Regions from separate parts of the Ensifer sp. 22460 genome, predicted to be linked through region 1. Evidence: riboswitches for the same ligand, from Rfam matches in the RefSeq annotation. Region 1 holds a riboswitch; each other region holds the start of a gene.
What was found. Region 1 has a riboswitch for thiamine pyrophosphate ahead of thiO (glycine oxidase ThiO). Riboswitches for the same ligand answer to the same signal wherever they lie in the genome.
Positions count from the first base shown of each region.

Region 2: linked by a shared signal. The riboswitch ahead of thiB (thiamine ABC transporter substrate binding subunit) and the one ahead of thiO (glycine oxidase ThiO) in region 1 are both predicted to bind thiamine pyrophosphate.
Region 3: linked by a shared signal. The riboswitch ahead of thiD (bifunctional hydroxymethylpyrimidine kinase/phosphomethylpyrimidine kinase) and the one ahead of thiO (glycine oxidase ThiO) in region 1 are both predicted to bind thiamine pyrophosphate.
Region 4: linked by a shared signal. The riboswitch ahead of thiC (phosphomethylpyrimidine synthase ThiC) and the one ahead of thiO (glycine oxidase ThiO) in region 1 are both predicted to bind thiamine pyrophosphate.

Region 1 is NZ_JBQENZ010000006.1:124,600-131,707, reverse strand. It holds gene bioD (dethiobiotin synthase) at 1-488, opposite strand, end outside; gene ACTJKM_RS09465 (8-amino-7-oxononanoate synthase) at 485-1,630, opposite strand; gene bioB (biotin synthase BioB) at 1,627-2,643, opposite strand; TPP riboswitch at 3,056-3,176, shown strand; gene thiO (glycine oxidase ThiO) at 3,337-4,308, shown strand; gene thiS (sulfur carrier protein ThiS) at 4,305-4,502, shown strand; gene ACTJKM_RS09445 (thiazole synthase) at 4,506-5,279, shown strand; gene ACTJKM_RS09440 (thiamine phosphate synthase) at 5,276-5,881, shown strand; gene ACTJKM_RS09435 (amidohydrolase family protein) at 5,923-7,108, opposite strand, start outside.
Region 2 is NZ_JBQENZ010000009.1:1,197-8,304, reverse strand. It holds gene ACTJKM_RS13150 (ABC-F family ATP-binding cassette domain-containing protein) at 1-1,202, opposite strand, end outside; gene ACTJKM_RS13145 (thiamine diphosphokinase) at 1,206-1,856, opposite strand; gene ACTJKM_RS13140 (GNAT family N-acetyltransferase) at 1,941-2,426, opposite strand; TPP riboswitch at 2,572-2,690, shown strand; gene thiB (thiamine ABC transporter substrate binding subunit) at 2,740-3,768, shown strand; gene thiP (thiamine/thiamine pyrophosphate ABC transporter permease ThiP) at 3,800-5,404, shown strand; gene thiQ (thiamine ABC transporter ATP-binding protein) at 5,401-6,120, shown strand; gene ACTJKM_RS13120 (M48 family metalloprotease) at 6,424-7,108, shown strand, end outside.
Region 3 is NZ_JBQENZ010000044.1:4,169-11,276, forward strand. It holds gene ACTJKM_RS33885 (polysaccharide biosynthesis/export family protein) at 567-1,754, opposite strand; partial or broken gene ACTJKM_RS33890 (M20/M25/M40 family metallo-hydrolase) at 2,347-2,622, shown strand; gene ACTJKM_RS33895 (hypothetical protein) at 2,591-2,974, opposite strand; TPP riboswitch at 3,291-3,393, shown strand; gene thiD (bifunctional hydroxymethylpyrimidine kinase/phosphomethylpyrimidine kinase) at 3,646-4,455, shown strand; gene ACTJKM_RS33905 (glycosyltransferase family 4 protein) at 4,613-5,914, opposite strand; gene ACTJKM_RS33910 (hypothetical protein) at 5,911-7,108, opposite strand, start outside.
Region 4 is NZ_JBQENZ010000006.1:260,122-267,229, reverse strand. It holds gene ACTJKM_RS10120 (dicarboxylate/amino acid:cation symporter) at 1-624, opposite strand, end outside; gene ACTJKM_RS10115 (sensor histidine kinase) at 853-2,721, shown strand; gene ACTJKM_RS10110 (sigma-54-dependent transcriptional regulator) at 2,725-4,089, shown strand; TPP riboswitch at 4,184-4,312, shown strand; gene thiC (phosphomethylpyrimidine synthase ThiC) at 4,403-6,223, shown strand; gene ACTJKM_RS10100 (hypothetical protein) at 6,437-6,952, shown strand.

The DNA of each region.
Region 1 (7,108 bases):
TCGTCGCCGATGAAGGCGACACCCAGGACCGGGATCGCACGGCTTCGGAGCGCCTCGAGCGACAGCAGCGTGTGATTGATCGTGCCGAGCCCGGTGCGGGCACAGAGAATGACCGGGATTTGCCAGCGCGCGAACACATCGGCAAATACGCTCCGCTCGGTGAGAGGCACCAGAAGCCCGCCTGCCCCCTCGATGACGAGCGGGCGGTCGACCTTGGGCGGCAAGAGATGTTCAGGTCGGATCGACACGCCATCGATCCGCGCCGACAGATGTGGAGAAGCCGGTGTCCTCAGCCGATAGGTCTCAGGCAGGATGCGCTCGGGCAGGATCCGACCGAGCCGCGCTACAGCCTCGCTGTCGGTGTCTTCATCGAGTCCCGACTGCACCGGCTTCCAGTAGCAACCGCAAAGCGCGTCGGTCAGCGCCGCGGAGAATATCGTCTTGCCGATGCCGGTATCCGTGCCGGTAACGACGAAACGGGGCATCATGACCGCTCCTCCGCCATCGCCACTTTCAAGCGCTCCAACATGCGCGCGATGACCGGCCGGTCGACATTCAACGTGATCGCGATCCGAAGCCGCGCCGTCCCTTCGGGAACAGTCGGTGGACGGATCGCCCTGATATCAAAACCCTCGGCGCGCATCCGCGCCGCAATCCGCACGGCGCGACCGTTGTCGCCGATCAGGACGGGCTGGATCTGCGAGCCGCTGCCTTCGACGCCGAGGGTTTCGGCAAGCGCCCGATTGGCGAAGGTCCGGAGATCATCGAACGCTGCCCGGCGCTGCGGCTCATCCGCCAGTGTCACAAGCGCCTCGCGCACGGCGGCAGCGATCAGCGGCGATGGCGCCGTGGAATAGATGAAATTGCGGGCACGGTTGACAAGATAGTCGCAAAGCACGGCGTTTGCGCCAACGAGGGCGCCGGAAACGCCGAGCGCCTTGCCGCAGGTATGGAGCACAACGAGATTCCGTCGGCCTTCCAATTCCTCGGCCAGACCACGGCCGTCGGGTCCGAAAACGCCGGTCGCATGCGCTTCGTCGACCACCAGAAAACCATCATGCCGCGCGGCCAGTGCAGCGAGATCCGCAAGCGGCGCCCGGTCGCCATCCATGGAATAGAGGCTTTCAACGGCAATCCACGGATGTCCCATGCCGCCGCGCTTTCGCCAAGTGCCGATCGCATCGGCGAAGGCGTCGACGTCGTTGTGCTTGACCGCGACCGCGCCGGCCCTGCTTGCGGCGATACCCTCATGGGCACTCGCATGGATCAGGCTATCGTGGACGATGATGTCGTCGCGCTGCGGCAGCGTCGAAAACAAGGCGGCATTGGCCGCATAACCGCTGCCGAAGAGTAGCGTTCGCTCCACGCCAAAGAACGCTGCCGCCTCCGCCTCCAGCGCCTCATGTTCCGCATGGTTGCCGCGCAACAGCCGCGAACCGCCGGACCCGACCGGCAGGCCGCGGTCGATCGCTGAGGCAATTGCGGCCTTCAGCCGCGGCGATCCGGCGAGCGCCAGATAGTCGTTGGAGGTGAAGTCAACGCCACCAACCGCGACAAGCTCGCGCCGACGCCCTTTGCGTTCAAGGCCGTGAAGCGTCTTCTCGTAGCGGTGGAGCAAGCCCGCGGTCATTCGGCCGCTTCCGGTTCTGCCGTAGGCGCCATCGGCTTCAGCCCGAGGCGGCGGAAGAGTGCCGCATCGTGATCCTCGCCCGGGTTGTCGGCGGTCAGCAGCGTTTCGCCGACGAAGATCGAATTGGCGCCGGCGAAGAAACAGAGTGCCTGCATCTCGTCGCTCATGTCGGTGCGGCCGGCTGAAAGGCGGACGTGAGACGCGGGCATGAGTATGCGGGCGAGTGCGATGGTGCGGACGAAATCGATCGGATCGACGGGCGCCGCATCGGCAAGCTTCGAGCCTGGGATCGGAATCAGCATGTTGATCGGCACGCTTTCGGGGGGCACCGGCAGATTGGCGAGCGTCACCAACATCGAGATCCGATCGTCAGCCGTCTCGCCCATGCCGAGAATGCCGCCGGCGCAGACCTTGATGCCGGCCTCGCGGACGTTTGCCAACGTTTCCAGCCGGTCGGCAAAGCTGCGGGTGGTGATGATCTCGCCGTAGAAGCGCTCCGACGTATCGACATTGTGGTTGTAGTAATCGAGCCCGGCATCTGCGAGCCGCCCGGATTGTTCCGGCGTCAGCATGCCAAGCGTCATGCAGGTCTCTATGCCGAGCGACCGGACGCCGCGGACCATGGCGACGATCGCCTCCATGTCGCGCTCCTTCGGGCTGCGCCAGGCGGCGCCCATGCAATAGCGCGTCGCGCCGCCATCCCTCGCTTTCCGTGCCTCTGCAAGAACCCGTTCGACTTCCATCAGTTTCGACGCTTTCAGCCCCGTCGGGTAGTGCGCCGACTGGCTGCAATAGCCGCAGTCTTCGGCACAGCCGCCGGTCTTGATCGAGAGCAGGCGGCTCATCTGGATGGCATTGGGGTCGAACTGGGCGCGGTGAACGGACTGCGCACGATACAGAAGGTCGTTGAACGGCAAATTATAGATTTTTTGCGCGTCGGCCAGATTCCAACCGGTTTTGGCGGATTTGGTGGCTCCCGAGGTCGGCTCGGTCGATGTGTTTGTATCCAGCATGTTCGTTCACTTCCCTGTTTGCGGCAAAGCAAAATAGATAGAATCCATTATTATCTATAATTTTCACGGGCACCGCATCAAGCAACCACCCAAAAGGAGAGCGCACTCTACTACTTCAATCATAGCGTGCTTTTATATGATTCAACGGATGCGGCGAGAAGGGCAAATGCCGCAACTCTCCGCCTTGGCGGCATCAGCTGATGGCAATGAGAGCAGCCGCCAAATGCCCAGATTTGCGGACCTTGCGCCTCGCACCATCCGCAGATCTCCCGACCGATGCCCGCTACCGACACCGCCGAGCCGCAAGAACACATGCCTCTTCAATTTTTATAGATAATTTTCAACCGAAGAACCGCACGCGAGGTACACGCCGGCAGCCCTTGACAAAATCCGCTCCAGCCGCTCAGTTTGAAGCATTCACCAGGGGTGTCCCGACAAGGGGCTGAGATTCTGCTAGGCGACTTCCGCGGCGCAGTGACCCGTTGAACCTGATCCAGTTCATACTGGCGTAGGGACGGTGCAGACATCGCTGCCGCATTCGCGTTCGCGCGAGCAGATCTCGGCAAGGCGTCCTTCCCTCTCTTCCGGTCCGAACTGGGTCTCCAACAATGGAGCCTCGGCAATGCGTATCTTCATCGCGATTCTGCTTCCTTCAGACCGACGTTCGGCTCGCCGTAGCTGGGCGCATTGACCATGCGCGTCCTGATCAAAGGCGCCGGCGTCGTCGGGCTGACCTTGGCACATGAGCTGATCGGCCGTGGCGTCGAGGTGGCCGTTGCCGAGCGGCAGCCGGACTTCGGCGGGGCGGCGTCGTGGTTTGCCGGCGGCATGCTGGCGCCCTGGTGCGAACGCGAGAGCGCCGAGGAAACGGTGCTGACGCGCGGCATCGGCGCCATCGACTGGTGGGACCGTGCGCTTCCGGGCGAAGTGTCACGCAACGGCACCCTCGTCGTCGCTCCGCCGCGAGACGTCGGCGAACTCAAACGCTTCGCTTCGCGCACGTCCGGCTTCGAATGGCTCGACGGAGAAGCGATCGCGAGACTGGAGCCGGCGCTTGCCGGTCGCTTCCGAGAGGCGTTGTTCTTCCCCGGCGAGGCGCATCTCGACCCGCGCCGGGCGCTTGTCTTGCTGCGGCAAAAGCTCGTCGAGAACGGCGTCGCCTTCATCGGCGAGGCGGATAATAGCAGCGACAGCGATCTGATCGCCGACTGTAGCGGCGCTTCGCGGATCGGCGCCATCGCCGGCCTGCGCGGCGTGCGCGGCGAGATGCTCTATCTGCAGACCGGCGAAGTGGAATTGTCGCGGCCAGTCCGTCTCATCCACCCGCGCATCCCGCTCTACATCGTACCGCGCGGCAATGGTCTGTTCATGTGCGGCGCGACCATGATCGAAACCGACGACGGCGGTCCGATTGCCGCCCGTTCGCTGATGGAATTGCTGAACGCTGCCTATGCGCTTCACCCCGCCTTCGGCGAGGCGCGCCTTCTCGAAACCGGCACCGGCGTCCGGCCGGCCTTTGCCGACAATCTGCCGCGCGTCATGCGCGCCGGAAACACCATCACGCTCAACGGGCTCTATCGCCACGGCTTCCTGCTTTCACCGGCCTTGGCCGAGGAAGCGGCGAACCTTGCCCTTGCCCAGAACCTGAAGGGAGACGCCGCATGAAATTGACCGTCAACGGCGAGGATCACGACCTCACAGTCACGACCCTTGCCGAACTCCTGGCCGCACTCGACTTCGAAGGGGATTGGCTTGCCACCGCCGTCAACGGCGAGCTGGTGCACCGAGCCGACCGCTCGGCCCATTCCCTCAGCGATCGCGACCGGATCGAAATTCTCTCGCCGATGAAAGGAGGCTGAGACATGCTGACGCTTTATGGACAGGAACTGCGTTCCCGCCTGCTTCTGGGCACCGCCCGCTACCCCTCGCCTGCCGCGCTCGAAGACGCGGTTCGTTCGTCGGCGACCGAGATTGTCACGGTTTCGCTGCGCCGCGAAACCGCCGGCGGCCGTCAGGGCGGCGCTTTCTTCGAACTGATCCGGTCGCTCGGCGTGCACGTGCTGCCCAACACCGCCGGCTGCCACTCGGTGTCGGAGGCGGTGCTGACCGCCAAGATGGCGCGCGAGGTCTTCGGCACCAACTGGATCAAGCTCGAAGTCATCGGCCATCAGGATACGCTTCAGCCCGATGTCTTCGGGCTGGTCGAAGCAGCACGCATCCTTTGCGCCGAAGGCTTCGAGGTCTTCCCCTACACCACCGACGACCTCGTGGTCGGCGAGCACCTCGTCGAGGCCGGATGCAAGGTGCTGATGCCCTGGTGCGCGCCGATCGGCAGCGCCATGGGGCCACAGAACATCCCGGCGCTGCGCGCCATGCGGGCCCAATTTCCGGATATGCCGCTGATCGTCGATGCCGGCATCGGCCGGCCCTCACACGCAACGACAGTGATGGAACTCGGCTTCGACGCGGTTCTGCTCAACACCGCCGTCGCCGGGGCAACGAAACCGGCCCTCATGGCCTCCGCCTTCGCCCGGGCTATCGAAGCCGGACGCGACGCCTTCGAGGCCGGCATGCTCGAACCGCGCGATTTTGCCGTTCCCTCCACGCCCGTCATCGGAAAGGCGGTGTTCGCGTGAAACTCGACCCCTTCTACCTCATCGTCGATAGTGCCCAATGGATCGGGCGGCTGGTGCCGCTCGGCGTGAAACTGGTGCAGCTTCGCGTCAAGGACCGTCCGGAAGCAGAGCTTCGCGATGAGATCCGCGCGGCCAAGGCGATCTGTGACCGTCATGGGTGCCAGCTCGTCGTCAACGATTACTGGCGCCTCGCAATCGACGAGGGCTGCGATTTCGTCCATCTCGGCCAGGAGGATCTCGCGGATGCGGATCTTGCCGCAATCCGCTCTTCCGGCGTGAAGCTCGGCCTCAGCACCCACGACGAGAGGGAGCTGGAGACGGCGCTTGCCGCCAAACCCGACTATGTCGCGCTCGGACCGATCTATCCGACGATCCTCAAGCAGATGAAATGGGATCCGCAGGGGTTGCCGCGCCTCTCCGCCTGGCGGGAGCGCGTCACGCCGCTGCCGCTCGTTGCGATCGGCGGCCTCAATATCGACCGGATTGCCGGCGTCTTCGAGCATGGCGCCGACAGCGCCGCGGTCGTCACCGATATCACGCTGAATGCCGATCCAGAGGGGCGGACGCGGGAGTGGATTGCACGCACGGCGCCGTGGCGCTGATCGAGGGAAACAGCGGGATCACCTGACGCCGTGGCTCTGCCTCAGGCAATCGCCAGTTCTGAAAGCCAGGCCGAACCCAGGCCGTGCTTGTCGCAATAGGCGGTAAGCCGGTCGCGGGTTTTGCCGGGCCGGTCGAGACCGAGAAAGCGGGAAGCGTTCCTCCAGAGGATATTCTGCTGGTGCTCGTCGCTGACGCTGGCGAGCGTCAGTTGCTCGACTATTCTCGAAACATAGGCGTTGTAGTCCTTCTCCAGCGCCATCATCGACCAGTCGGTGCCGAACATGAGATGGCGGGCGTCCGGGTCGTAATCATCAAGCCATTCGTCCAACAGCTGCCGGATCTTCGTGTGAAGATTCTTGTCGTCGCTGCTGACCAGTTCGCTGAGATAGCTCAGATCCGCAAACAGGTTCGGGCGACGCTCGTGATCGATCGTCCTGCCGATGATCTCTTCCCAGGTCGGCGGCCCTGAAAACTTGTCCTGGGCACAGGAGACCATCACGCCTGTCGGCGCCCCCGGGCGCAGGATTTCGTCGAAGGCGCCGAAATGCGCGAGATTGATCCGCAGCTTATCGTACTGGTTCGTGTCGAGCAGCTTCTTCCAATAGGCGGGGCTTGCAAGATTGCCGTAGCCGCAGCCGGCCCCGATGCTGTTTTCCGCATGGGCCATGATCGGCACATCGTTGTCGCGACACCAGGCGTAGAGCCGCTTCAGCGCGCCATCGATCGCCGGATCCGCATTGCCCCATGCCTTGAAGCCCATCGGCGGGTAGATTTTGACACCGATGAAGCCCTTTTCCGTGATCGCGTACTGGACGTTTGCCAGCGATGAACCCGGCCTTTGCGCTTCCCGATGCGGATCGAAGCCGACGAAGCTGTGCATGCGGATGCCGTGCTTCCTGGTGACGATCTGCTGGACCTCGTCCATGACGTCGACCTGGTCGCGCTGTGGCGATGATGTCCCGTGAAGCGATTTATCGAAGTCCAGGATGCTCGGCGTGATCAGAGAGAGCCGACATTTGGAAGCGAAGATCTTGACATAGGCTTCCGCCAGGTTTTCCCGGTAGTCCTGCATCAGCCGGACGAAGGAAAGATAGGTTCCGATCTGGTCGTGCGCCTTTGCGGCGGTGGCGACGGTATCGACATCCGCTTCACTCACGCCGCCGCCCGAACGCCGCTGGAATGTCTGGGGCAGATCGGGAGTTCCGCCGAGCTGGCGCAGCAAACCG
Region 2 (7,108 bases), on a different contig from region 1:
GGCGTGCGCGCCTGTTCCGGCTGGAACAGGAAATCCTTCATGTAGCCGGTAACGTGGCGCTGCTCACCGTTGACAAGCAGGTTGTCGCCGCGCCCGTCGGTCAGGTAATGGGCCAGCGTATCGTCCAGGTTGAGGTCTTCGCGCTTCTGGTCGAGCGTCGCCATTTCGAGGTTGGTGCCGAGCTTGACCGTGCCAGCGTCCGGCTCGATCTGACCGGTCAACATCTTGAGGAGCGTCGTCTTGCCGGCACCGTTCGGACCGACGAGACCGATGCGGTCACCGCGATGGACGCGGATCGAGAAGGGCGCGACGATGGTGCGGTCACCATAGGCCTTGCTGACCTTTTCGGCCTCGATCACCAGCTTGCCGGACTCCTTGGCGTCAGTTGCCGTTGCCTGCACGGTGCCTTGAGGCCCCTTGTGGCCGCGATAGACCGCGCGCATGGTCTGCAACTCGCCGAGGCGCCGCATGTTGCGCTTGCGCCGCGCCGTCACGCCGTAGCGCAGCCAGTGCTCCTCGCGCTCGATCGCCTTGCCGAGCTTGTGCTGCTCCAGTTCCTCGGCCTCCAGCACCTCGTCGCGCCAGGCTTCGAAATGGCCAAAGCCGCGATCGAGCCGGCGCGACTGGCCACGGTCGAGCCAAACGGTCGCCGTCGAGACCTTCTCCAGGAAGCGCCGGTCGTGCGAGATCAACACCAGCGCCGAACGGCTGCGGGTAAGCTCCTCTTCCAGCCATTCGATCGTCGGCAGGTCGAGATGGTTGGTCGGTTCGTCAAGCAGCAAGATGTCAGGTTCCGGCGCCATGACGCGCGCCAGTGCGGCACGGCGCGCCTCACCGCCCGAAAGGCGCGTCGGGTCTTCTTCGCCGGTCAGGCCCAGATGCTGCAGCAGGTAGGCGACGCGATAGGGATCGTCGCTCGGTCCGAGGCCGGCTTCGGCATAGGCCTGCACCGTGTCGTAGCCGTCGAAATCCGGCGCCTGGTGGAGATAGCGGATGGTCGCTGAGGGATGGCGGAACACCTCGCCCGACTGTGCCTCTGAAAGGCCCGCGGCGATCTTCATCAAGGTCGACTTGCCCGAGCCATTGCGCCCGACAAGGCAGATGCGATCGCCCGGTTCCACTTGCAGATTGGCACCGGCAAGCAGCGGCGCGCCGCCGAAGGTCAAGAAGATATCGTCGAGTTTCAGAATTGGGGGCGCCAAGGCTCAGGCTCCGGAAAGATCATAGGGGCGGGCAAGCACGATGGCGCGTCCGCTCTTGAGGCTGAAGCGAAGGGGACCCTCCGCGACGTTGGATACGGTTCGGGACGATCCGAACGGCAGGGTGAAATCGTCAAGCGGATAGCGCGCATTGACGATCGAAAGGCCGGTCAGCTCGGTCAATCCCAGCACGGAAAAGAGACAACCTTTCGGCAGGTCGAGATCGAGCGTGCCTGCCAGCAGCGGGTAGGCTTCTTCCTCGCCCGAGGTCATCAGCACCGAAAGCCCGCGCTCGGCAAGCGCTGCGGCCTGCAGCAGGTGCAGGAAGGCATGGTCGCTGCGGCTGCCGCCAAGCGCGCCGGCAAAGATCAGCCGATCAGCGCCGCGGGACAACGCAGCCTCGACCGCGATCTCGCCATCCGTCGCAGCCTTTGCCGCCGGGTAGGGCTCGCGTGGAACGGAGGCGAACTCGGACAGCAGGGCGTCTTCGGTCGAATCGAAATCGCCGACCCAGACATCCGGCACGACGCCGAGCAAGCGGGCATGGCGCATGCCGCCGTCAGCGGCAACGAAGCGGCTGCCGCTGAGCTGCTCTGTCAGCCGGCTGGTCACCGAGAGGGCGCCGCCAAGCAATATGGTGAAGGTCGATCGAGCCATGGCAATGCCCATAGCGCAAAGGATCGCGGAAGGAAAACGAAGAAAACCGCAAACCGCTGCGATCGCAGCAATTTGCCGAAGCCGTCAGTGTCCTTCCGGCACCGGTTCCGGGAATAGCATGCCGGCATAGATCCCGGGTGTTGAATCGGGAATTTCGATCGCGCCGGCCACGCGCTCGTAGAACTTCGCCGGACCGACGCCACCGATGACCGCATAGCCGTAGCCCGCCTCGCGCATCGCCGTCAGGCTTGCAAGCAGCAGCGCCTCGCCGATGCCCTGCCCACGCATACCTTCATCGACGCCGGTTGGGCCGAAGAAGCCGAGCGCTGTCACGTCGTGGCAGGCAAAGCCGACGATCTTTTCGTCGTGCACCGCGACGTGCATGCGTGTCGGGGTCGAGGAGAAGGCAGCTTCCGCTTCGCCTGCCCAGCCGGCGCCAAACGTCTTTTCGATCCAGGAGACCACCAGACGGCGTTCCGGCGCCATGGCGCGACGGATGCTGATGCCTGAACCAAGCCGCGACTGGGGCTCTGCCGGAAGGGCATAAAGTCGAACTAGCATATCTGGCATGGGATTTCCTCCTTGCGGCCAAGCGTGATGGTGTCATAGCGCAGTTGCCGGTTGGCGAAAACGCCCGACAGAAAATGGGCTCGCCCCATGCGTCGCCCATTCCAAACACCGCTTGCCATGGAGCCGCCGCAGCGGTAAATCTCTTGCCGCTCTAACGGGGTGCCTCCCGACCGCATGGCGGCCGGAGGCTGAGAGGCGTCAAAACGCCAACCCGCGGAACCTGATCCGGCTCATACCGGCGGAGGGATTAGACGCGATCGCACCGATACGCCCTTTTCCCGTGCAACAACGAACTTTGGGAGAGGTGCTTCGCATGTTCAATTCATCACAGCTCAAAATACTTAGCCGGCTAGCGCTGGCCGCAAGCGCAAGCCTTGTTTTCACCGGTTATGCCGCCGCTGCCGACAAGACGCTGACCGTCTACACCTATGAAAGCTTCATCACCGAATGGGGGCCGGGCGCCAAGGTGGCGGAAGCCTTCGAAAAGACCTGCGAATGCAAGGTCAACTATGTCGGTGTTGCCGATGGCGTCGAACTCTTGACGCGCCTAAAGCTCGAGGGTGCTGCCTCGAAGGCCGACATCGTGCTCGGTCTCGACACCAACCTTGTGGCGGAAGCAAAGGCAACGGGCTTCTTCGCACCGCATGGCATCGAAGCGAAAGACCTGAAGGTGCCCGGCAACTTCTCCGACGACACCTTCCTGCCCTATGACTACGGCCATTTCGCCGTCGTCTACGACACCGAGACCCTGAAGACACCGCCGAAGAGCCTCAAGGAACTGGTCGAAGGCGACGCGTCGCAGAAGATCGTCATCGAGGACCCGCGCACCTCGACGCCGGGCCTCGGATTGCTGCTTTGGGTCAAGGCGGTCTATGGCGACGAGGCGGGTGCTGCCTGGGCGAAGCTCAAGGACCGTGTTCTGACCGTCACCCCCGGCTGGTCGGAAGCCTATGGCCTCTTCACCAAGGGCGAAGCGCCGATGGTGCTCTCCTACACCACCTCGCCCGCCTACCACATGGTCGCTGAGAACACCGAGCGCTACCAGGCGGCCACCTTCTCGGAAGGTCACTACATCCAGATCGAAGTCGCCGGCATGACCAAGAGTGCCAAGGAGCCGGAACTGGCAAAGCAGTTCCTCGCGTTCATGACCGGTCCGGAATTCCAGTCGATCATTCCGACAACCAACTGGATGATGCCGGTCGCAGCAACCAAGGAGCCGCTGCCGGACGCCTTCAACAAGCTGGTCAACCCGGAGAAGACCTTCCTGCTGCCATCGGAAGAGGTCGCGAAGAACCGCAAGGCCTGGATCGACGAGTGGCTTGCTGCCATGAGCAAGAACTGAGGCCGGATTGTTCGCACTTCGCGAAAACCGCATGACTGTTGTCGCCGGGGCGATTTGCCTCGGCGCCTTCCTGCTCTTCGTCGGCCTGGCGATCGCCGCCTTGCTCGCCCAAACCGGCGGCACGGACGAAGGCACTCTGTTCGACGCCTATATCTGGCGCGTCACCCGCTTCACGCTGCTGCAGGCAAGCCTTTCCACTCTGCTGTCCGTGCTCTTCGCGATACCGGTGGCGCGGGCGCTGGCGCGGCGGCCGCGTTTCTTCGGCCGGATCTGGCTGTTGCGGCTGATGGCGCTGCCGCTCGGCCTGCCCGTTCTCGTCGGCGCACTCGGGCTGATCGAGATCTGGGGACGCCAGGGCTTCCTCAATTCCGGCCTGCGCTGGCTCGGCCTCGAGCAACCGATCAGCATCTATGGCCTGTTCGGCATCCTGCTTGCCCATGTCTTCTTCAACATGCCGCTTGCGGCGCGCCTGTTCCTGGCCGGCCTCGAGCGCATTCCCGCCGAATACTGGCGCAGCGCTGCCAATCTCGGCATGCCCTCCCGAGCGCTCTTCCGCTTCATCGAATGGCCCGTCCTGCGCGGCCTGTTGCCGGGCGCGGCCGGCCTCGTCTTCATGCTCTGCGCCACCAGCTTCACGCTCGTGCTGACGCTTGGCGGCGGGCCCGCTGCCAGCACCATCGAGGTCGCGATCTATCAGGCGCTGCGCTTCGATTTCGATCCGCCACGCGCCATCGCGCTGTCCGGCCTGCAGATCGCCATGACCGGCGTCCTGCTTCTCATCCTCAGACGTCTGGCAACGGATCCGGAAGAGGGCATGACCGGCGGCCGAACCGTTCGACGCTTCGATGGCACAACGACAGCGGCGCTGTTCAACGATGGCGCCTGGATCATCCTGGCATTGCTCTTCCTCATCGTCCCGTTGATTGCGGTGGTCGTCTCCGGCCTGCAGGCCGATCTTCTGAAGCTCGCGCGCGATCCGAGCGTGCACCGGGCACTGATGACGAGTGCGGCGATCGCGCTCGCCTCGGCACTCGCCTCCGTCGCCATGGCGGCCGTGATGATCCGCGCCGCGGCGACGGTCACCGCGCCACGCCATGCGGGCGCGCCGGCACACGGCCTTGCCGGTGCGATCGGCGCCAGTACCTCGCTGATCCTGCTGGTGCCGCCTGTCGTGCTCGGCGCCGGCTGGTTTCTGCTCCTTCGCCCCTTCGGCGATGTCGCGCGCTTTGCGCCTGCCATCGTCGTGGCAATCAACGCCCTGATGGCGCTTCCTTTCGTCCACCGCATCCTGGCGCCGGCCATGGCGACGCACGCGGCGCGTTCCGAGCGGCTGACAGCGAGCCTCGGCATCCGCGGTTTTCATCGCCTGCGATGGATCGACCTTCCGGCGCTCCGAAGGCCACTGCTGATGGCGCTCTCCTTCGCCATGGCGCTATCGCTCGGCGATCTCGGCGCCGTCGCCCTGTTCGGCTCGCAGGACATGGTGACGCTTCCCTGGCTGCTCTATAGCCGCATGGGCAGCTACCGCACCGCCGATGCGGCCGGCCTCGCCCTCTTCCTCGGGCTTCTCTGCCTGATCTTCACCATCCTCGGCACAGCGGAAGACGTCCGCCGGCGGGAAGGACGCAAAGCATGACCGAGCCCAACGCTGCCATAGAACTGCGCAATGTCGAGATTCGTTTCGAAACGACCACGCTGCACTTCGATTGCACTATCGCTGCCGGCGGCATCGTCGCCGTTGCCGGCGCCTCCGGTTCCGGCAAGTCGACGCTCTTTCACCTCATCGCAGGCTTTGAAGATGCCGACCACGGCGAGATCCGTGTCCTCGGCCAGAACGCTGCCAACCAGGCACCTTCGGAGCGTCCGGTCTCGATGATCTTCCAGGACAACAATCTCTTCGCCCATCTCGATGTCGCGACCAATGTCGGCCTCGGTATCGACCCGGCACTTCGCCTGACGGACGAAGATCGGAAGAGGATCGAGGACGCGCTTCGCCGCGTTGGGCTTGAAGGCTTCGGACGAAGGCTGCCGCCTACGCTTTCCGGCGGCGAACGCCAGCGGGTCGCGCTTGCCCGCGCACTTGTGCGGCACCGCCCCCTCCTGTTGCTGGATGAACCATTTGCTGCCCTCGACCCCGGGATGCGCACCGGCATGCGCACGCTTCTTGGCGAACTGCACGCGGAAGAAGGCAACACCATTCTGATGATCACGCACCATCCCGAAGACGTGAAGGCGTTGGCCGATAGCGTGCTTTTTCTCGACCAGGGGCGTATCATTGCACACGATACGCTCGACCGCTTCCTGGAGCGGCGCGACAATGCGGCAATCGACCGCTTTCTTGGCAACGCGTGACGGTGGGGCCGGTTTCTCCTCGCCCTCAGCCGATCGCCACAATTTGACCGCGGCGCCGTGCGACGCGCGAAATATCCGGCCGGGAGCGCGAATATTCGCGCATCCGTTGCCGTGATACCACGGGGCAACTATTTCTACCGAGACAAACTAGGCAGGTGGCGCTGAAATCAGATACAGCAAGACCAGGGCTGAACGGTCGCGGCGGAGCAACGCTGCCGGACTGAAAAAGTAGGACTTTCAACGCTGTCGTTCCATTGCCCCGCTGCATGCGGGTGGCGCGACAGACGGGAAACGGGCTGAGGCATGGAGAGGCATACAGTCACACACGACCGGTTCCCGCCGAAACGCGGACGGCTGCGTGCACGCGCCGTGGTTGCACTGATCGCGACCGCGCTTCTCTCCGCATGCCAGTCGGTGATCGAGCAATCCTACGAGCCGACAGTTTCGCCCTCGTCCAATCCGCAGATTGTCGACGAGGTCCAGAAGAACGATCCGCGCGCGAAGATGGGCGCACGCGAACATCCGCGCATCGTCGCAAGCTACGGCGGCGAATACAAGGACGCGAAGACCGAACGGCTGGTCGCCCGCATCGCCGGAGCGCTGACCGCCGTCTCGGAGAACCCGCAACAGTCCTACCGCATCACCATCCTCAATTCGCCGGCGATCAACGCCTTTGCGCTGCCGGGCGGCTATCTCTATGTCACCCGCGGCCTGCTGGCCCTTGCCAATGATGCCTCCGAAGTCGCCGCCGTGCTCTCGCACGAGATGGCGCACGTCACCGCCAACCACGGCATCGAACGTCAGCAACGCGAGGAAGCGGAAGTCATCGCCAGCCGCGTGGTCTCCGAGGTGCTGTCGTCCGATCTCGCCGGCAAGCAGGCGCTCGCCCGCGGCAAACTGCGGCTTGCGGCCTTCTCGCGCAACCAGGAGCTCCAGGCCGACGTCATCGGTGTGCGCATGCTCGGCGAAGCCGGCTACGATCCTTACG
Region 3 (7,108 bases), on a different contig from region 1:
CAATCCAATCGAGAGTACCTTCCTCTCTTGGGAAGGCATTTGCCCCCCTATTCACTCAGACACCTGCCCAAATCGAAAAGAACAATAGAGTGATTTCGATGATCACCACGACCCCAAAAGTCGTGATAACAATCAAGCCAAGCTGCTTGTCGTATTGCAGTCTATCTCGCTTCATCAACACAATCTCACCCACTGCTGGGCGATTTACTACCATTAGAATTCGAACCACGCGACCGCTGGGGAGGGCCTGTGGCCGAATGCCGCGAGCGAGCGCCGACGTAAAGGTCGATATGCGCCGTTTAAGAATTGATCTTGTCGGATTTCCAGCCTCATTTTTTAACGGTGACATATTCTTTCTCGGGATGATCGTCGGTATAAACAACCCACAGCGAACAGTGACGGCTGTTTGCACCGCTTGTCGATGACAAAGGGTGACGAAACTCGCGTGGACGTCGCTTCAGGATGCGTGCCCGTTCCCCACCGGCGCCCGCTTGGGCCGCTAGACATCGAGAGCACGGCTATCCATTGAGGCCGCGGATCGCCCGGTGGAGTGCCCTGGCAGTGGATTAGTCACTCATATCAGCAGCACGATGTATCGCAGTGACGCCGGTGTTTGCCACTCGCAGCGGTCGGCCGATAATCCCGAAGAACTTGGAGATGTCGGTCGATAGGTGACGGGAGACATAGACGATGTCCCGATTCTTCACCGGGAACTTCTGGCCTGCGAGGAGGCTATCCGGACGGCTCATGTCGAAGCGATACACGAGTGGGACTCGCCCGTTTTCGTCGGGGCGCATCCCTTTACGCAGCATCGTGTCATACTGCGTCCTTCCCATTAGCATCTCTGCGATTCCGGGCTCTTCATAACGGAACACGAAGAATCCCGTCTCATCAGCCGCGATATCTTTACCTCCGCCACTCATCCCCACAGCTTCTATCAGGCTGAGATCACGAGAGCCGAAGGCTTGCCGCCCGTTCTTATTGACCGCACCCAGCACGGTGAACTGGCGTGGGTCCTCAACTAGCGTGATTTCGTCACCTGGCTGAACCCAGATATTTTCGGAAGGACTGTTGATGAGTGCATTCATCGATACGGTGGCGGACCTATTGCGGCGGGTTACGGTCACGAAGGTATCGTACGTTTCACCGCGCGGGCCACCCGCTTTGGCGATGACGTCTGTGAGCCTCTCACCGGCAAGACTCAAAGGTACCACCGATGCATTCTTGACCGCGCCTGTGACTACTGCATCGCGAGACGCAGTATCTAAATTTGAGACAATAACGTCGGGCTCGACCGCTTTGCCTTTGAGAGATAGAAGAATTTTCTGCCTAGCCTGCTCAAGTGTGAGCCCGGCAAACTTCACCTCGCCAACGTAGGGGATTGCCGCTTTCCCATCGGGCTGCACCACGACGGTTACCTTCGCTGTTTTCGACTTTGAAGTAGAGAAAAGCCCATCGGCTCCGGCTTCAAAAATGGAGACCAAAAGCCGATCTCCCACTCCAATCGTTGCGCTTCCTTGCCTTCCGCCGAAACCGAACCGCCGGGTAAGCGTCGCGTTGGTGTACGATAAAATTGTATCCGCCGATTTGCTATCAACGTTCACCACTTCATAGACAGTTGCGCTATCGCGGTGCAGTTCTTCGACGGACTTCCCGGAGTCAGAGAGGATAGCGCTAGCTAACGGCCCTTCCCCAGGGACTGCCTGACAGGACGCGAGTGTCGTTACCAGAAACAGGACACTGATGCGGTTCAAAGTATCTCTCCCAAATCGCCTCGCCGAGTACCATGAGCCGATGCTCTGCGGCAAGAGTGCGACACCTGAAGAACCTGACTGTTCGATCCGGACCAATTTGTGACTGGCCTTTTGAAACTCGGCATGCTCTGACGAATAATGGACATCGACTGGCAATACATCCACAACCACTTCGACTGGCTCGGCCACATCGTGGAAGCGTTGTGTATAGGAGCAGTCGTAGCCGCCCTTGGGCGATTCTTTTTCAAAAGGTGCGACGCAGTTATTATCGGTTTGGCTTTTGGCGCCGGACATTTCCATGGGCGAGAAAAGCGCGACTTTGAGGTCAGCATGCATATGCCGCCGCCACATCTAGAAGCCTACAAGTTTTGGCTTTGGAACTGGGATCAAACGATGGACTTTTGGCCGGTGGCTTTGGTCGTATTCCTGCTGCTACTTTTGCTTGTTCCAAGGGCGCCGTCTTCCTAGGCATAACAGGAGCGAATAACAACGTCGTCAGTTTCAGAGACAGAGGAGATGCTCGGAGCACTCTAATTCCATCGCTGACCCGTCTGCATCATGAAGTCGCCAGCAATTGTCCGTCCGCTTAGGCATCCACCAATGCAGCAATGCGGAGGCGGCAGTCATCGCGCTGGAACGCGCCATGGACGCGGAGGGCGTCAGCACTATCACGGCGAGGGCGCGTTGCCGATGAAGGGGTCGGAGGATTTCGGGCTCTTTGGTCGGGTGGCGCCATCGGCGATGTTCTTCTTGGGGGGCCGGCGAAGACCACGCGCGGCTGCACAATCCGGACTATGATTTTCCGGATGACTTGATCGGCATCGGCGCCAACGTCTTCATGCGCGCGATCCACAACCAACTGGGATGAGTGCGGCGGTGGACGGTCGCTTGCGCGGCGGGCGTTGTGACGGCACTCTCTGAAATTGTGCAGTCCCGCGTGGAGCCGTTTCGCGCCGCGTCCGGATTTGCTCTCGGGAGGAGCAGGGGATGAGGCAGTCCAGCTTTCGTGTCGCGGTTTGCTCAATCTTCCGATCGATCTTTTCCGAGGATGCGCCGTGCTGCCGATGTCGGAGCAGTTCCAGCTGCGCGCGCAGAAGACCGATGATCGAGTCGCGTTTGATGACTTCGGCTTCTTGCGCGCTGAGTTTCGCCGCCTGTTCAGCGACGAGCTTGCCCGAGCAAGTGCAATTCTCAAAGCATTGCAGTGATATTGATGCGATGAGGCCTTACATCTAACGTTCTGCGTGGAAGGCGCGTCGCCACTGAGTGAAACGGCAGTGCTGCCGACCAAATCACTCCGGGATTGCGTAGGCTCGCGTTCCAAACCCCCTTGCCTTAACGACCTTGACGTGGCTAGTCTACCAGCGTCTGTGAAGTCGAACGCTCAGACGGAAGGCTCCTTATGCTCTTGAGGCAAAAGGGGCCTTTTTCTGTTTGTATCCTTTAAGGGCCTCCTTCGCCCGCATCAAACCGGCTTACATACGCGCCTGCTGAACTCAAGCAATTGACATCCCCTCCTACGCTCCCATAGCATTCATGCCTGCCGAGGGGCGCACCTGACGGTGCTGAGATGGCGGTGAGCCAGACCCTTGAACCTGATCCGGATCATACCGGCGTAGGAACGGCAAGGGCCTCTCTGGCACCCCCGCGTCTTCGCCGTTCATCCGGATCTCCGTGATTTTGGTTTCGGGAGATCGTTGGTGCCAATACACTGTTCAGAATGTAGCGACGTAGAACTACAGGGAGCTGGGCGTCCAACCCAAGGGCTCGATCTGGCGGATTCCTCCAGATTGCCTGGAAGAGCCACCTCAGTTCGTGCGTGCTTGAGCCGGTGGCTTGAGAGCGCGTTCGCAATCTTTGGAGCTGCTTCTACATTTCAGCGGAGCCAGGCATGACCGTTATCGCCGTTACCATCGCAGGCTCAGATTCCGGTGGCGGTGCCGGTATCCAGGCGGATCTGAAGACGTTCTCGGCGCTCGGCGTCTATGGTGCCAGCGTGATCACGGCCATCACCGCGCAAAACACCCGCGGGGTCGCGGCCGTTGAGGATATCTCTCCAGCCGTTGTCACAGCTCAGATCCATGCGGTGTTTTCGGATCTCGCAGTAGGCGCGGTTAAGATCGGCATGGTGTCCCGCCAGGAGACGATTGCCTCGATCGCGTCCGGTTTGAAGCGGCATGGGCAAATGGCTGTCATCGATCCTGTGGTGGTCGCCACTTCGGGTGACATTTTGTTACGTCCGGATGCGATCGCGACGCTCAAGGAGGAGCTACTGCCGCTTGGCCTCATCGTGACGCCGAACCTGCCCGAAGCGGCACTGATGACGGGGCGCAGCGCTGCCGAGAGCGAGACGGAGATGGCGCTCCAGGCGGAGATGCTGTTGAAACTTGGTGCGCGCGCCGTGCTGATGAAAGGCGGGCATGCCAAGGGCGACGAAGCTGTCGATATCCTCTTCAACGGGGATACCTCCCTGCGCTTGTCGCGACCCCGGGTCGAGACGAGGAACGATCATGGTACTGGCTGCACGCTGTCTGCCGCAATCGCCGCCGGTCTTGCCCGTCGGCAGACGCTTCAAGACGCGGTTATCGCTGCCAAGGCCTATCTGCATGAGGCGCTTTTTGCCGCAGCAGCGCTCAAAATCGGGCAGGGGCGGGGGCCGGTTCATCACTTCTATCGATGGTGGGCACCGAGCGGCGATTAATTCCATTCCGGCGCTTGGCGCCGGTTCCACTGTTCAAGTTGACCTTTAAAAAAACCAAGACATTCCATTGCCCGATAAGCAATGAAATGTCCGTCGAGTCGGGAAGTCGCTCGCTTGTAAATGCTAGGTGAGAGACGAGGACCGAGCGCTTTTCGGTTCAGGCCACAGCGGCGCTCGGCTGAACCGGCTGCTCCTCCTTGAGCAGTTTCCGGTAGAGCGCAACATGTTCGCGGCCGCAGTCGACATGGCTCATCGGGCGCCTGAGGGTTGCCCTGAGGTTGTCCCATGACCTTGGTGTGCTCAGAACGTCGATCAGCCGATCCGCAAGGTCCTGTGCGCTGCCGGTCCGGAAATGATAGCCGTCCAGCCGGTCGCGGACCTTCTCGGCCATGCCGCCGATGTCAGAGCAAATGATCGGCCGTCCGTGGTGCAGGGCTTCCTGGATGACGATCGGAGAATTCTCCCACCAGACCGAGGGCATCACCACCCAGTCGACCGAGCGCATCAGCCGCGGCATGTCCTGGTTCTGGTAGGAGCCGTAAAAGCGGACACGGCGGCCGGCGTCTTCGATCAATTTCGCCACGCGTTCCTGATACTCGGTCGGCTGACGCTCGAGGTTGCCGCCGAAGATCATCAGCGTGGAATCGTCACCCCAGATATCGTCGGGCACACGAGATACCGCGTCGATCAGCACGTGAACGCCCTTGAAGGGGGTCATCTGCCCGAAATAGGCAAAACGATTGCGACGTGCGGTCGGCGTCGGCAATTCACGCGCGGGCGTCTTTTCACCCAGGACGATGCCGTTTTCGATCACGAAGATCTTCTCGGCAGCGATGCCCCACTCGACATAGCGATTGGCGAGAAAGGCGCTCGGGGCGATGAAGGCGTCGGCAAGGTTCAGCATGCCCCGCACGAACTGCTCGCGGCGTACGAAACGCGACACCGGGATTTCGGGGAAACACGTGTGGCAACTGATTGGCGAAGCGCCATTGCAAAGCTGGCCCGAGGGCCGCTTCACCATTTGCCCGTGGTTGTGACAGATCGGCAGGTACTCGTGGAAGGTCACGACGATGCGCGCTTTCGGCAGAGCGTCGCGCACCGCATAGAGCGCTTCCAGTCCGAACCCGATGATATGGTGGAAGTGGACGATGTCCGGCTTGATGTCTCCCACAAAGCGCAAGAGGTCGCGACGGATCGCGTCGGTATCGCCGTTGGACAGGAAGAAATGATCAAAGTCCTCGGCATGGTAGAGCACCTCGTCCATCGCCAGGCGAAGGCTCATCAGTGCCGACGCGCCGTGGCGCGGCACCGGATTGCCGACGCGGGCAAGGTAGATCGATTCAATACCCGGCAGGCCGTTCAATGCCTTGTGCAAGCCATGAGAGGCGATCTCGGCGCCTCCCAGCGAATGGATCGGGTGGCCGTGCGACACGACCAGCACGCGGAGTTTCTCACTCATGCCGAAACCTCATTGTGGGTCGTGGTGTCTGGCTCGACGGTCTGCATCCAGCGGCCACGGAAGAGCGTCTGATCGACACGCTCCACGTACCTGGCCGTGGCTGCCGAAACGGCACCGGACGCCTCATCCGACCCGAGCATCTGCAAGGCGGGCAGCCAATAGGATTCGTAGCCCCTGCGGCTCAGCCTCAAGGCAAGATCCAGCCCATTGAGAGACGCACCGAGATAAGCCGGCGAAGGGCCGGTATCGTCGAGAAGCCCCTTGCGAGGCATGATGCAGCACTCGATCGACGCGGTCGCCACCCGCGTCAGCTTCAGGCGGTTCACAGCGCCGACCGGATAACCGGCATACCGGCTCGACTGCAGATGATCCGCGCGATCGAGCGACGAACTGCCGGCCCAACGGATCGAATGATCCTCATAGGCAAGGGTCGGCGAAATGATGCTTCCGCTCCTGGTTTCATAGTTCGCAACAAGCGTCTGGTACCAACCGGGATTGGCGGGCGTCAGGGACGCAGACAGCAGGATGACGGTCTCATTGTCGATGGCCTGCGCCGCAGTCCGCGCAAGGTCGCTGGCATCGCCTGAACCTTCGACGGACAAAAGGCGCAGCGGCAAGCGATAGAATTCCGCAAGTCGCCGGATGCCGGCGGCGCGCCGGCGAAACTGTTCCGATTGCAGGACGAGCACGATCGGCGCCTGCCGCGTAAGTGGATCGAGCGCTAGAAGTCCCAACAGGGCAGCGAAATCCTCCTCGGCCTCCCCCGCGGCGACAAGGATTGCCGCCCCCACAGCCTCACCGAAGCGGCCAATGTCGATGACGGTCTCGATGGTCGGAGCATCAGTGCGAGCCGCAGTGATGAACGGAACAATCTGGCGATCGACGATATCGGGCAAGGCCCAACTGGTCGGATCGATAGCGTTGAGCAGCCGCAGCGCCGAATGCCTTGCCGACAGCCGTGTCGGGTGAAGCGGCATATAGGCGCGACGAGAATCGCGAAGGGTGACTTCGAGGTGAAGGGGTGCCGCCGGATCGCCGACGAGGCCATCCGCGAAAGCGATGAAACCGTGCGAACGGCGATGTCCGGATATCGCGCCCTTGAATTCCGGCCGGTCCACGAACGCTTCTTCCACGTCGAGCCGCTCGGTGCGGGTCCAGGCGCCATCAAGTCGCGCCCCGGCGCGCCCCCGGCGC
Region 4 (7,108 bases), 140 kb from region 1:
GATCGGGGCGGCCTTCATCAGGATGCCGACGAGCTTGAAGACCGGCAGCGTCAGCGCGTGCAGGAAATCGACGACTGGCTCAGCCCTCTTGCCGACCATCGCCAGCGCAAGACCGAAGAGCACGGAGATGAACAGCACCTGCAGGATGTCGCCATCGGCAAAGGCACCGACCAGTGTCGTCGGGATGATGTTCATCAGGAAGCCGGTGATCGTCTGCTCATGTGCCTTCTCGGCAAAGGTCGTCACCGCCTTGGCGTCGAGCGACGCCGGATCGATGTGCATGCCGGCGCCCGGCTGAACGACATTGGCGACGATCAGGCCGATGATCAGCGCCAGCGTCGAAAAGGTCAGGAAGTAGATCATCGCCTTGCCGGCGACGCGGCCGACCTTGGCGAGATCGGTCATGCCGGCAATGCCGGTCGCAACCGTGAGGAAGATGACCGGGGCGATGATCATCTTGACGAGGCGGATGAAGGCATCGCCGAGCGGCTTCAGCTCGGTGCCGAGCGACGGATAGAAATGGCCGAGCAGGATGCCCGCGGCGATCGCCGCCAGCACCTGGACATAGAGATGACGATAGAAAGGTGTCTTGCCGCGCGGTTCCGCGGATTGGTCGATAATCATGATATCCTCCACTGGACCCAGTCCGGCGTCATGCCGGGCCTCCCGGGTCAATTTCCGATGCGCGACAGCTCGGGCTGTCATGAGGATGTCATTTGCAACGGGCGTGCCAGTTCTCTGCGGCGAGAGCCAAGCCCTTGAATCGACGTGGATGTTTCGTTCACACGGCTCGACACGCACAAAGAGTTGAGCGGATTTCCGCACAGGTCGCCTGGAAGTCTGAGCGAAAAAATGCACAATCGCGCCATGTTCAGTGCCCTATCCGCACCCCTCAACCTGGCAGATCTCGACCGGTCGATGCGCCGCACCTGGCTGGTGTTCGCCGGCCTCGCTCTGGCGCTGCTCGTAGCCGGCCTTCTGTTCGCCGGTGAATATGGACGCAACCAGGCGCTCGAAACCGTCGACGCCCAGAGCCGGATCGATGCCAATCTGAAAGCCTCGCTGCTGCGCGCCGTGCTCGAACGTCAGCGCTCGACGCCGCTGGTGCTGGCCGACGACGTCGAGGTGAAAGCAGCGCTTTCGACCCGCGACGGCCAGGCGCTGCAGCGGTTGAACGAGAAGCTGCAGGCACTTGCCGCCAACACGGACGCCGCCGTCATTTATGTGATCGGCAACGACGGCGTCGCGGTCGCCGCCAGCAACTGGCGTGAGCCGACGAGCTTCGTCGGCAACGACTACGCCTTCCGCGAATATTTCCGCATGGCGATGCGGGACGGCAAGGCGGAGCATTTCGCCATGGGCACGGTCAGCAAACGGCCGGGACTCTATATCTCCCGGCGGGTGCAGGGGCAGGACGGCCCGATCGGCGTCGTCGTCGCCAAGCTCGAGTTCGACGATGTGGAAGCGGAGTGGCTCGCCTCCGGCAAGCCGGTCTATGTTACCGACCGGCGCGGCATCGTGCTCATCACCAGTTTCCCGTCCTGGCGCTTCATGACCACCAGAACCATTCCGCGCGATCGTGTCGCTGCGATCCGCGACAGCCTGCAATTCGGCGATGCCTCGCTGCTGCCGCTGCCGTTCCGCGACATCGAGCCGACCAGCGACGGCTCCAGCGAGCTGCATGCGCTGCTGCCCGGCGACAGCGAGCGGCGGTTCCTGCGGGTCGAAACCATGGTTCCGACCACGAGCTGGCGGCTGGAGCAACTGGCGCCATTGGATGGGGCGGTCTCGGCGGCAACCCGCGAGGCCCGGCTGATTGCGCTGGCCGTGATCGTGCCGCTGCTTGCGCTTGCGGCCTTCCTCCTGCGTCGTCGCCAGGCCCTGACCTTGGTTGCGACAAGGGAGCGTGCCGCGCGCGATGAACTGGAGCACCGCGTGGCGGAGCGCACCCAGGATCTCAGCCTTGCGCGTGATCATCTCGAAACGGAGATTGCCGATCACCGGCGCACCGGCGAGAAGCTCCAGGCCGTGCAGCAGGAACTGGTTCAGGCGAACCGTCTGGCGATCCTCGGCCAAGTGGCCGCCGGCGTCGCCCACGAGATCAACCAGCCGGTCGCGACCATCCGCGCCTATGCCGACAATGCCCGCACCTTCCTCGACCGGGGGCAGCAGCAAACGGCGGTGGAGAACCTCGTCAGCATCGCCGAGCTGACCGAAAGGGTCGGTACCATCACCGACGAACTCCGCAGCTTTGCCCGCAAGGGCCGCTTCGTCGCCGAGCCGACACCGATGCGCGAGGTGATCGAGGGCGCCTTGATGCTGCTTCGCAGCCGCTTTGCCGGCCGCATGGATGCAATCATCATCGACCTGCCGGAAAACGGGCTCAGCGTTTACGGCAGCCGCATCCGTCTTGAACAGGTCCTGATCAATCTCCTGCAGAATGCCTTGGAGGCACTCGGCGAGCGCAGCGATGCCGAGATCCGCGTGCGCTGTGAGGAGGACCCTTCCGGCACGGTCTTGCTGGTCGTTTCCGACAACGGCCCCGGCATACCACAGCATATCCGCGAGGATCTGTTCACGCCGTTCAACACCTCGAAGGACGAAGGTCTCGGCCTTGGACTCGCCATCTCCCAGGAGATCGTCGCCGACTATGGCGGCGAGATATCGGTCGAAACCAGCGACAAGGGCACCGTCTTCACGGTTCGCCTGAAGAGGGCCTGAGCGATGCAGCCGTCCGTCTACCTCATCGACGACGACAACTATCTGCGCAAGGCGATGACGCAGACGCTGGAGCTCGCCGGTTTCGACGTCACTTCGCTTGCGAGCGCCGCCGAAGCCTTGGAAACCCTCGACGCGAATTTCGATGGCATCGTCGTCAGTGATATCCGCATGCCCGGCATCGACGGGCTGCAGCTCTTTCGCCGCATCGCTACCTTCGACAAGGACCTGCCGGTCATTCTGGTGACCGGCCACGGCGACATACCGATGGCAGTTCAAGCGCTGCAGGATGGCGTCTACGACTTCATCCCCAAGCCCTTTGCCGCCGACCGGCTGGTGCAGAGCGTGCGCCGCGCGCTCGAAAAGCGACGGCTCGTCATGGAGAACCGCGCGCTCAAACGGGCGGCGGAAACGGCTGGCGACAGCCTGCCGCTGATCGGCCAGACGCCGGTCATGGAGCGCTTGCGCCAGACGATCCGGCACATCGCCGACACGGATGTGGACGTGCTCGTCGCCGGCGAAACCGGCAGCGGCAAGGAGGTGGTCGCGACGCTGCTCCACAATTGGAGCCGGCGCCGCGACGGCAACTTCGTGGCGCTGAACTGCGGCGCGCTGCCGGAAACGGTGATCGAAAGCGAACTCTTCGGCCACGAACAGGGTGCCTTCACCGGCGCCCTGAAGAAGCGTGTGGGCCGGATCGAACACGCGAGCGGCGGCACGCTATTCCTCGACGAGATCGAGGCGATGCCGCCGGCGACCCAGGTCAAGATGCTGCGCGTTCTCGAAGCCCGCGAGATCACGCCACTCGGCACCAATCAGGTGCGTCCCGTCGATATCCGCGTCATCGCCGCCGCCAAGATCGACCTCGGCGACCCGGCCCAGCGCGGCGACTTTCGCGAGGATCTTTACTTCCGGTTGAATGTCGTGACGCTGTCGATCCCGCCGCTGCGCGAGCGCCGCGATGATATCCCGCTGCTCTTTTCGCACTTCCTGACGCGGGCGGCGGAGCGCTTCAAGCGCGACGTGCCTCACATCTCGCCGGCAGTGCAGCAACACCTGATGACCCATGCCTGGCCCGGCAATGTGCGCGAACTCTCGCATTTTGCCGAACGGGTCGCACTTGGGGTCGAAGGCCCGCTGGGGCAGCCCATTGCAGTCGTTGAACAGTCTGGTTTCGCCCTGCCGGAACGGCTCGAACGCTACGAAGCGGAAATCCTGAAGGAGGCGCTTCGCGCCCAGCGCGGCGACGTCAAGGCGACGATCGAAGCGCTCGGCATTCCGCGCAAGACCTTCTACGACAAGCTCCAGCGTCACGGCATCAACCGAGCCGACTATGCGGAGCGCGGCATTCCGGAAAAATCCGGCAGCTAGCTCTCGTCAGCGGCCAAATACACTCTAAAATTGCATCTTCGCCGACCGACGAATTCGCGCTTGACGACCTGTGCCGTTCGATGGCTATCTCTTAGGCATTCACCAGGGGGGTCCCGCAAGGGGCTGAGATTCTGCTGGATGGCCGGCTTGCCGGCTGTGGCGCAGTGACCCGTTGAACCTGATCCAGTTCATACTGGCGTAGGGACGGTGCAGATATCGAAGCCAGGATTCCGTGCGTCCAGCATCTGGCGGAGCGTCTTTCATCCTTCCGGCATCAGAACTGGGTCTCCAATCGCAAACTTGGAGCCTCGTCATGAATATTGCCACAAAGCCTACCCCCCTCTCGGTCACCCAAGGCCCGCTTCCGGCCTCGCGCAAGATCCATAAGCCGGGCATCCTCCACCCGGATATCCGCGTGCCGATGCGCGAGATCGCGCTGCACCCGACCTCCGGCGAGCCGCCGGTTACCGTCTACGATTCCTCCGGCGCCTATACCGCCGATGACGCCGAGATCAGCATCGAGGCGGGCCTGCCGCGGCTTCGCCGCAACTGGATCGTCGGACGCGGCGACGTGGAAACCTACGAGGGACGGATCGTGCGGCCGGAGGACAATGGCTTTGCGAGCGGCGATCGGCTGACGCCGACCTTCCCGTTCCAGCACGCGCCGCTCAAGGCGACTGCTGGCAAGGCGGTAACGCAGCTTGCCTACGCCCGCGCCGGCATCATCACGCCGGAGATGGAGTTCGTGGCGATCCGTGAAAACCTCGGTCGCGATGCGGCACGCGCGAAGGTTCGTGACGGCGAAAGCTTCGGCGCACACGTTCCCGATCATGTGACGCCCGAATTCGTCCGCCAGGAAATCGCCAGCGGCCGGGCCATCCTGCCCGCCAACATTAACCATCCGGAATCCGAACCGATGATCATCGGGCGGAACTTCCTGGTGAAGATCAACGCCAATATCGGCAACTCCGCCGTCACCTCGTCGATGGCCGAAGAGGTCGAAAAAATGGTCTGGGCGACCCGCTGGGGCGCCGATACGGTTATGGACCTTTCGACCGGCCGCAACATCCACAACATCCGCGAATGGATCATCCGCAATTCGCCGGTTCCGATCGGGACCGTGCCGCTCTACCAGGCGCTGGAAAAGGTCAATGGCATTGCCGAGGACCTCACCTGGGAAGTCTATCGCGACACGCTGATCGAGCAGGCCGAACAGGGCGTCGACTATTTCACCATCCATGCTGGCGTACGCCTGCACTACATCCCGCTCACCGTCGATCGCGTCACCGGCATCGTCTCCCGCGGCGGCTCGATCATGGCCAAGTGGTGTCTGCATCACCACAAGGAAAGCTTCCTCTACGAGCATTTCGAGGAGATCTGCGACATCTGCCGCGCCTATGACGTCTCCTTCTCGCTCGGCGACGGCCTGCGCCCTGGCTCGATCGCCGACGCCAACGACGCCGCGCAATTCGCCGAACTGGAAACGCTCGGCGAACTTACGAAGATCGCCTGGGCCAAGGATTGTCAGGTGATGATCGAAGGCCCCGGCCACGTGCCGATGCACAAGATCAAGGAGAACATGGACAAGCAGCTTGCCGTCTGCGGCGAGGCGCCGTTCTACACGCTCGGCCCGCTGACGACCGACATCGCACCGGGCTACGATCACATCACCTCCGGCATCGGCGCTGCGATGATCGGCTGGTTCGGCACCGCCATGCTCTGCTACGTCACGCCGAAGGAACACCTGGGCCTGCCCGACCGCAACGACGTCAAAGTGGGCGTTATCACCTACAAGATCGCCGCCCACGCCGCCGATCTCGCCAAGGGTCACCCGGCCGCCCAGGTGCGCGACGACGCTCTCTCGCGCGCCCGCTTCGAGTTCCGCTGGGAGGACCAGTTCAACCTCTCTCTCGACCCGGAGACGGCCCGTAACTTCCACGACGAGACCCTGCCGAAGGAGGCGCACAAGGTCGCGCATTTCTGCTCGATGTGCGGCCCGAAATTCTGCTCGATGCGGATCTCGCACGACATTCGTGCGGAAGCGCAGAAGGAGGGGCTGGAGGCAATGGCCGCGAAATACCGCGAGGGTGGCGACCTCTATATGCCGGTCGCTGAGGTCGAAGATAAGAGTTAAAGGGCACACGTCGGGAGGGACGCCTCGTAGTCCCTTCCGACGGCAAGGCGGATGCTGGGCCCTGGGGGAATAGCTTGCCCCCTTATCGGTTGAACGATATGTAAAACTCACGCAAAAGTCGCCGCCGGCGGACCCGTCATTCACGCCAAGCTGCCGTCCTCTGCGGCGCTCTTGCAGGACGACGAAAAAAACGCTGTTTACGAGGAGAATGACTTGAGGACACGCCTGCTGAGACTGACGGCCCTGTCGATAGGCGGCCTTGTGGCACTCGCTGGAGATCTGCCACGCCTCGACGACAGCGGGAGTTTTGCCACGGGTTTTTCCTGGATTTCTGCCGCCCATGCGGACGACGAAGTCGGCGGCGGGAATGGTGAAAATGGCACTGATGGCAGCGACCAAGGTGGCGAAAACGTCGGGAGCGGCGGAAGCAACGGCACAGAGGGTGGCGGCGATGGGGGTGGTGGCAATTGGGGCACCGGTGACGGCAGCGGCGTAGGCGGCGTTCCCGGCGGCACCGGCGCAGGCGGCGGAGGTGCTGCCGTCATCGACAGCGATAGCCACAGCGAGCCCCACTCATCGATGCGCGACTCACGGGATTACGGACCAAGCGGCAAGGTCTGGCACGGCGGCAGCAATTTCCTTAACCTTTTCCGCCAGACGCCGGAAAGGCGCTTCGAACGGAGCCAGCCTGAATCTCCTGCCCGGCAGAAGACCGTTCACACGAAATGAGAGCCTTGAAGACAGGTCAACTTCGTCGCAACGGAGGGGAGCTACGCCATTTCTCGAAACCGGACTCCGGATGTGCGTGTAGGAACGGGTTCTGACGCGCGAGAACCAGCTCAGCCGGCGTCAGAGCTTTACATTCGAGATATGTCTATCCCGATC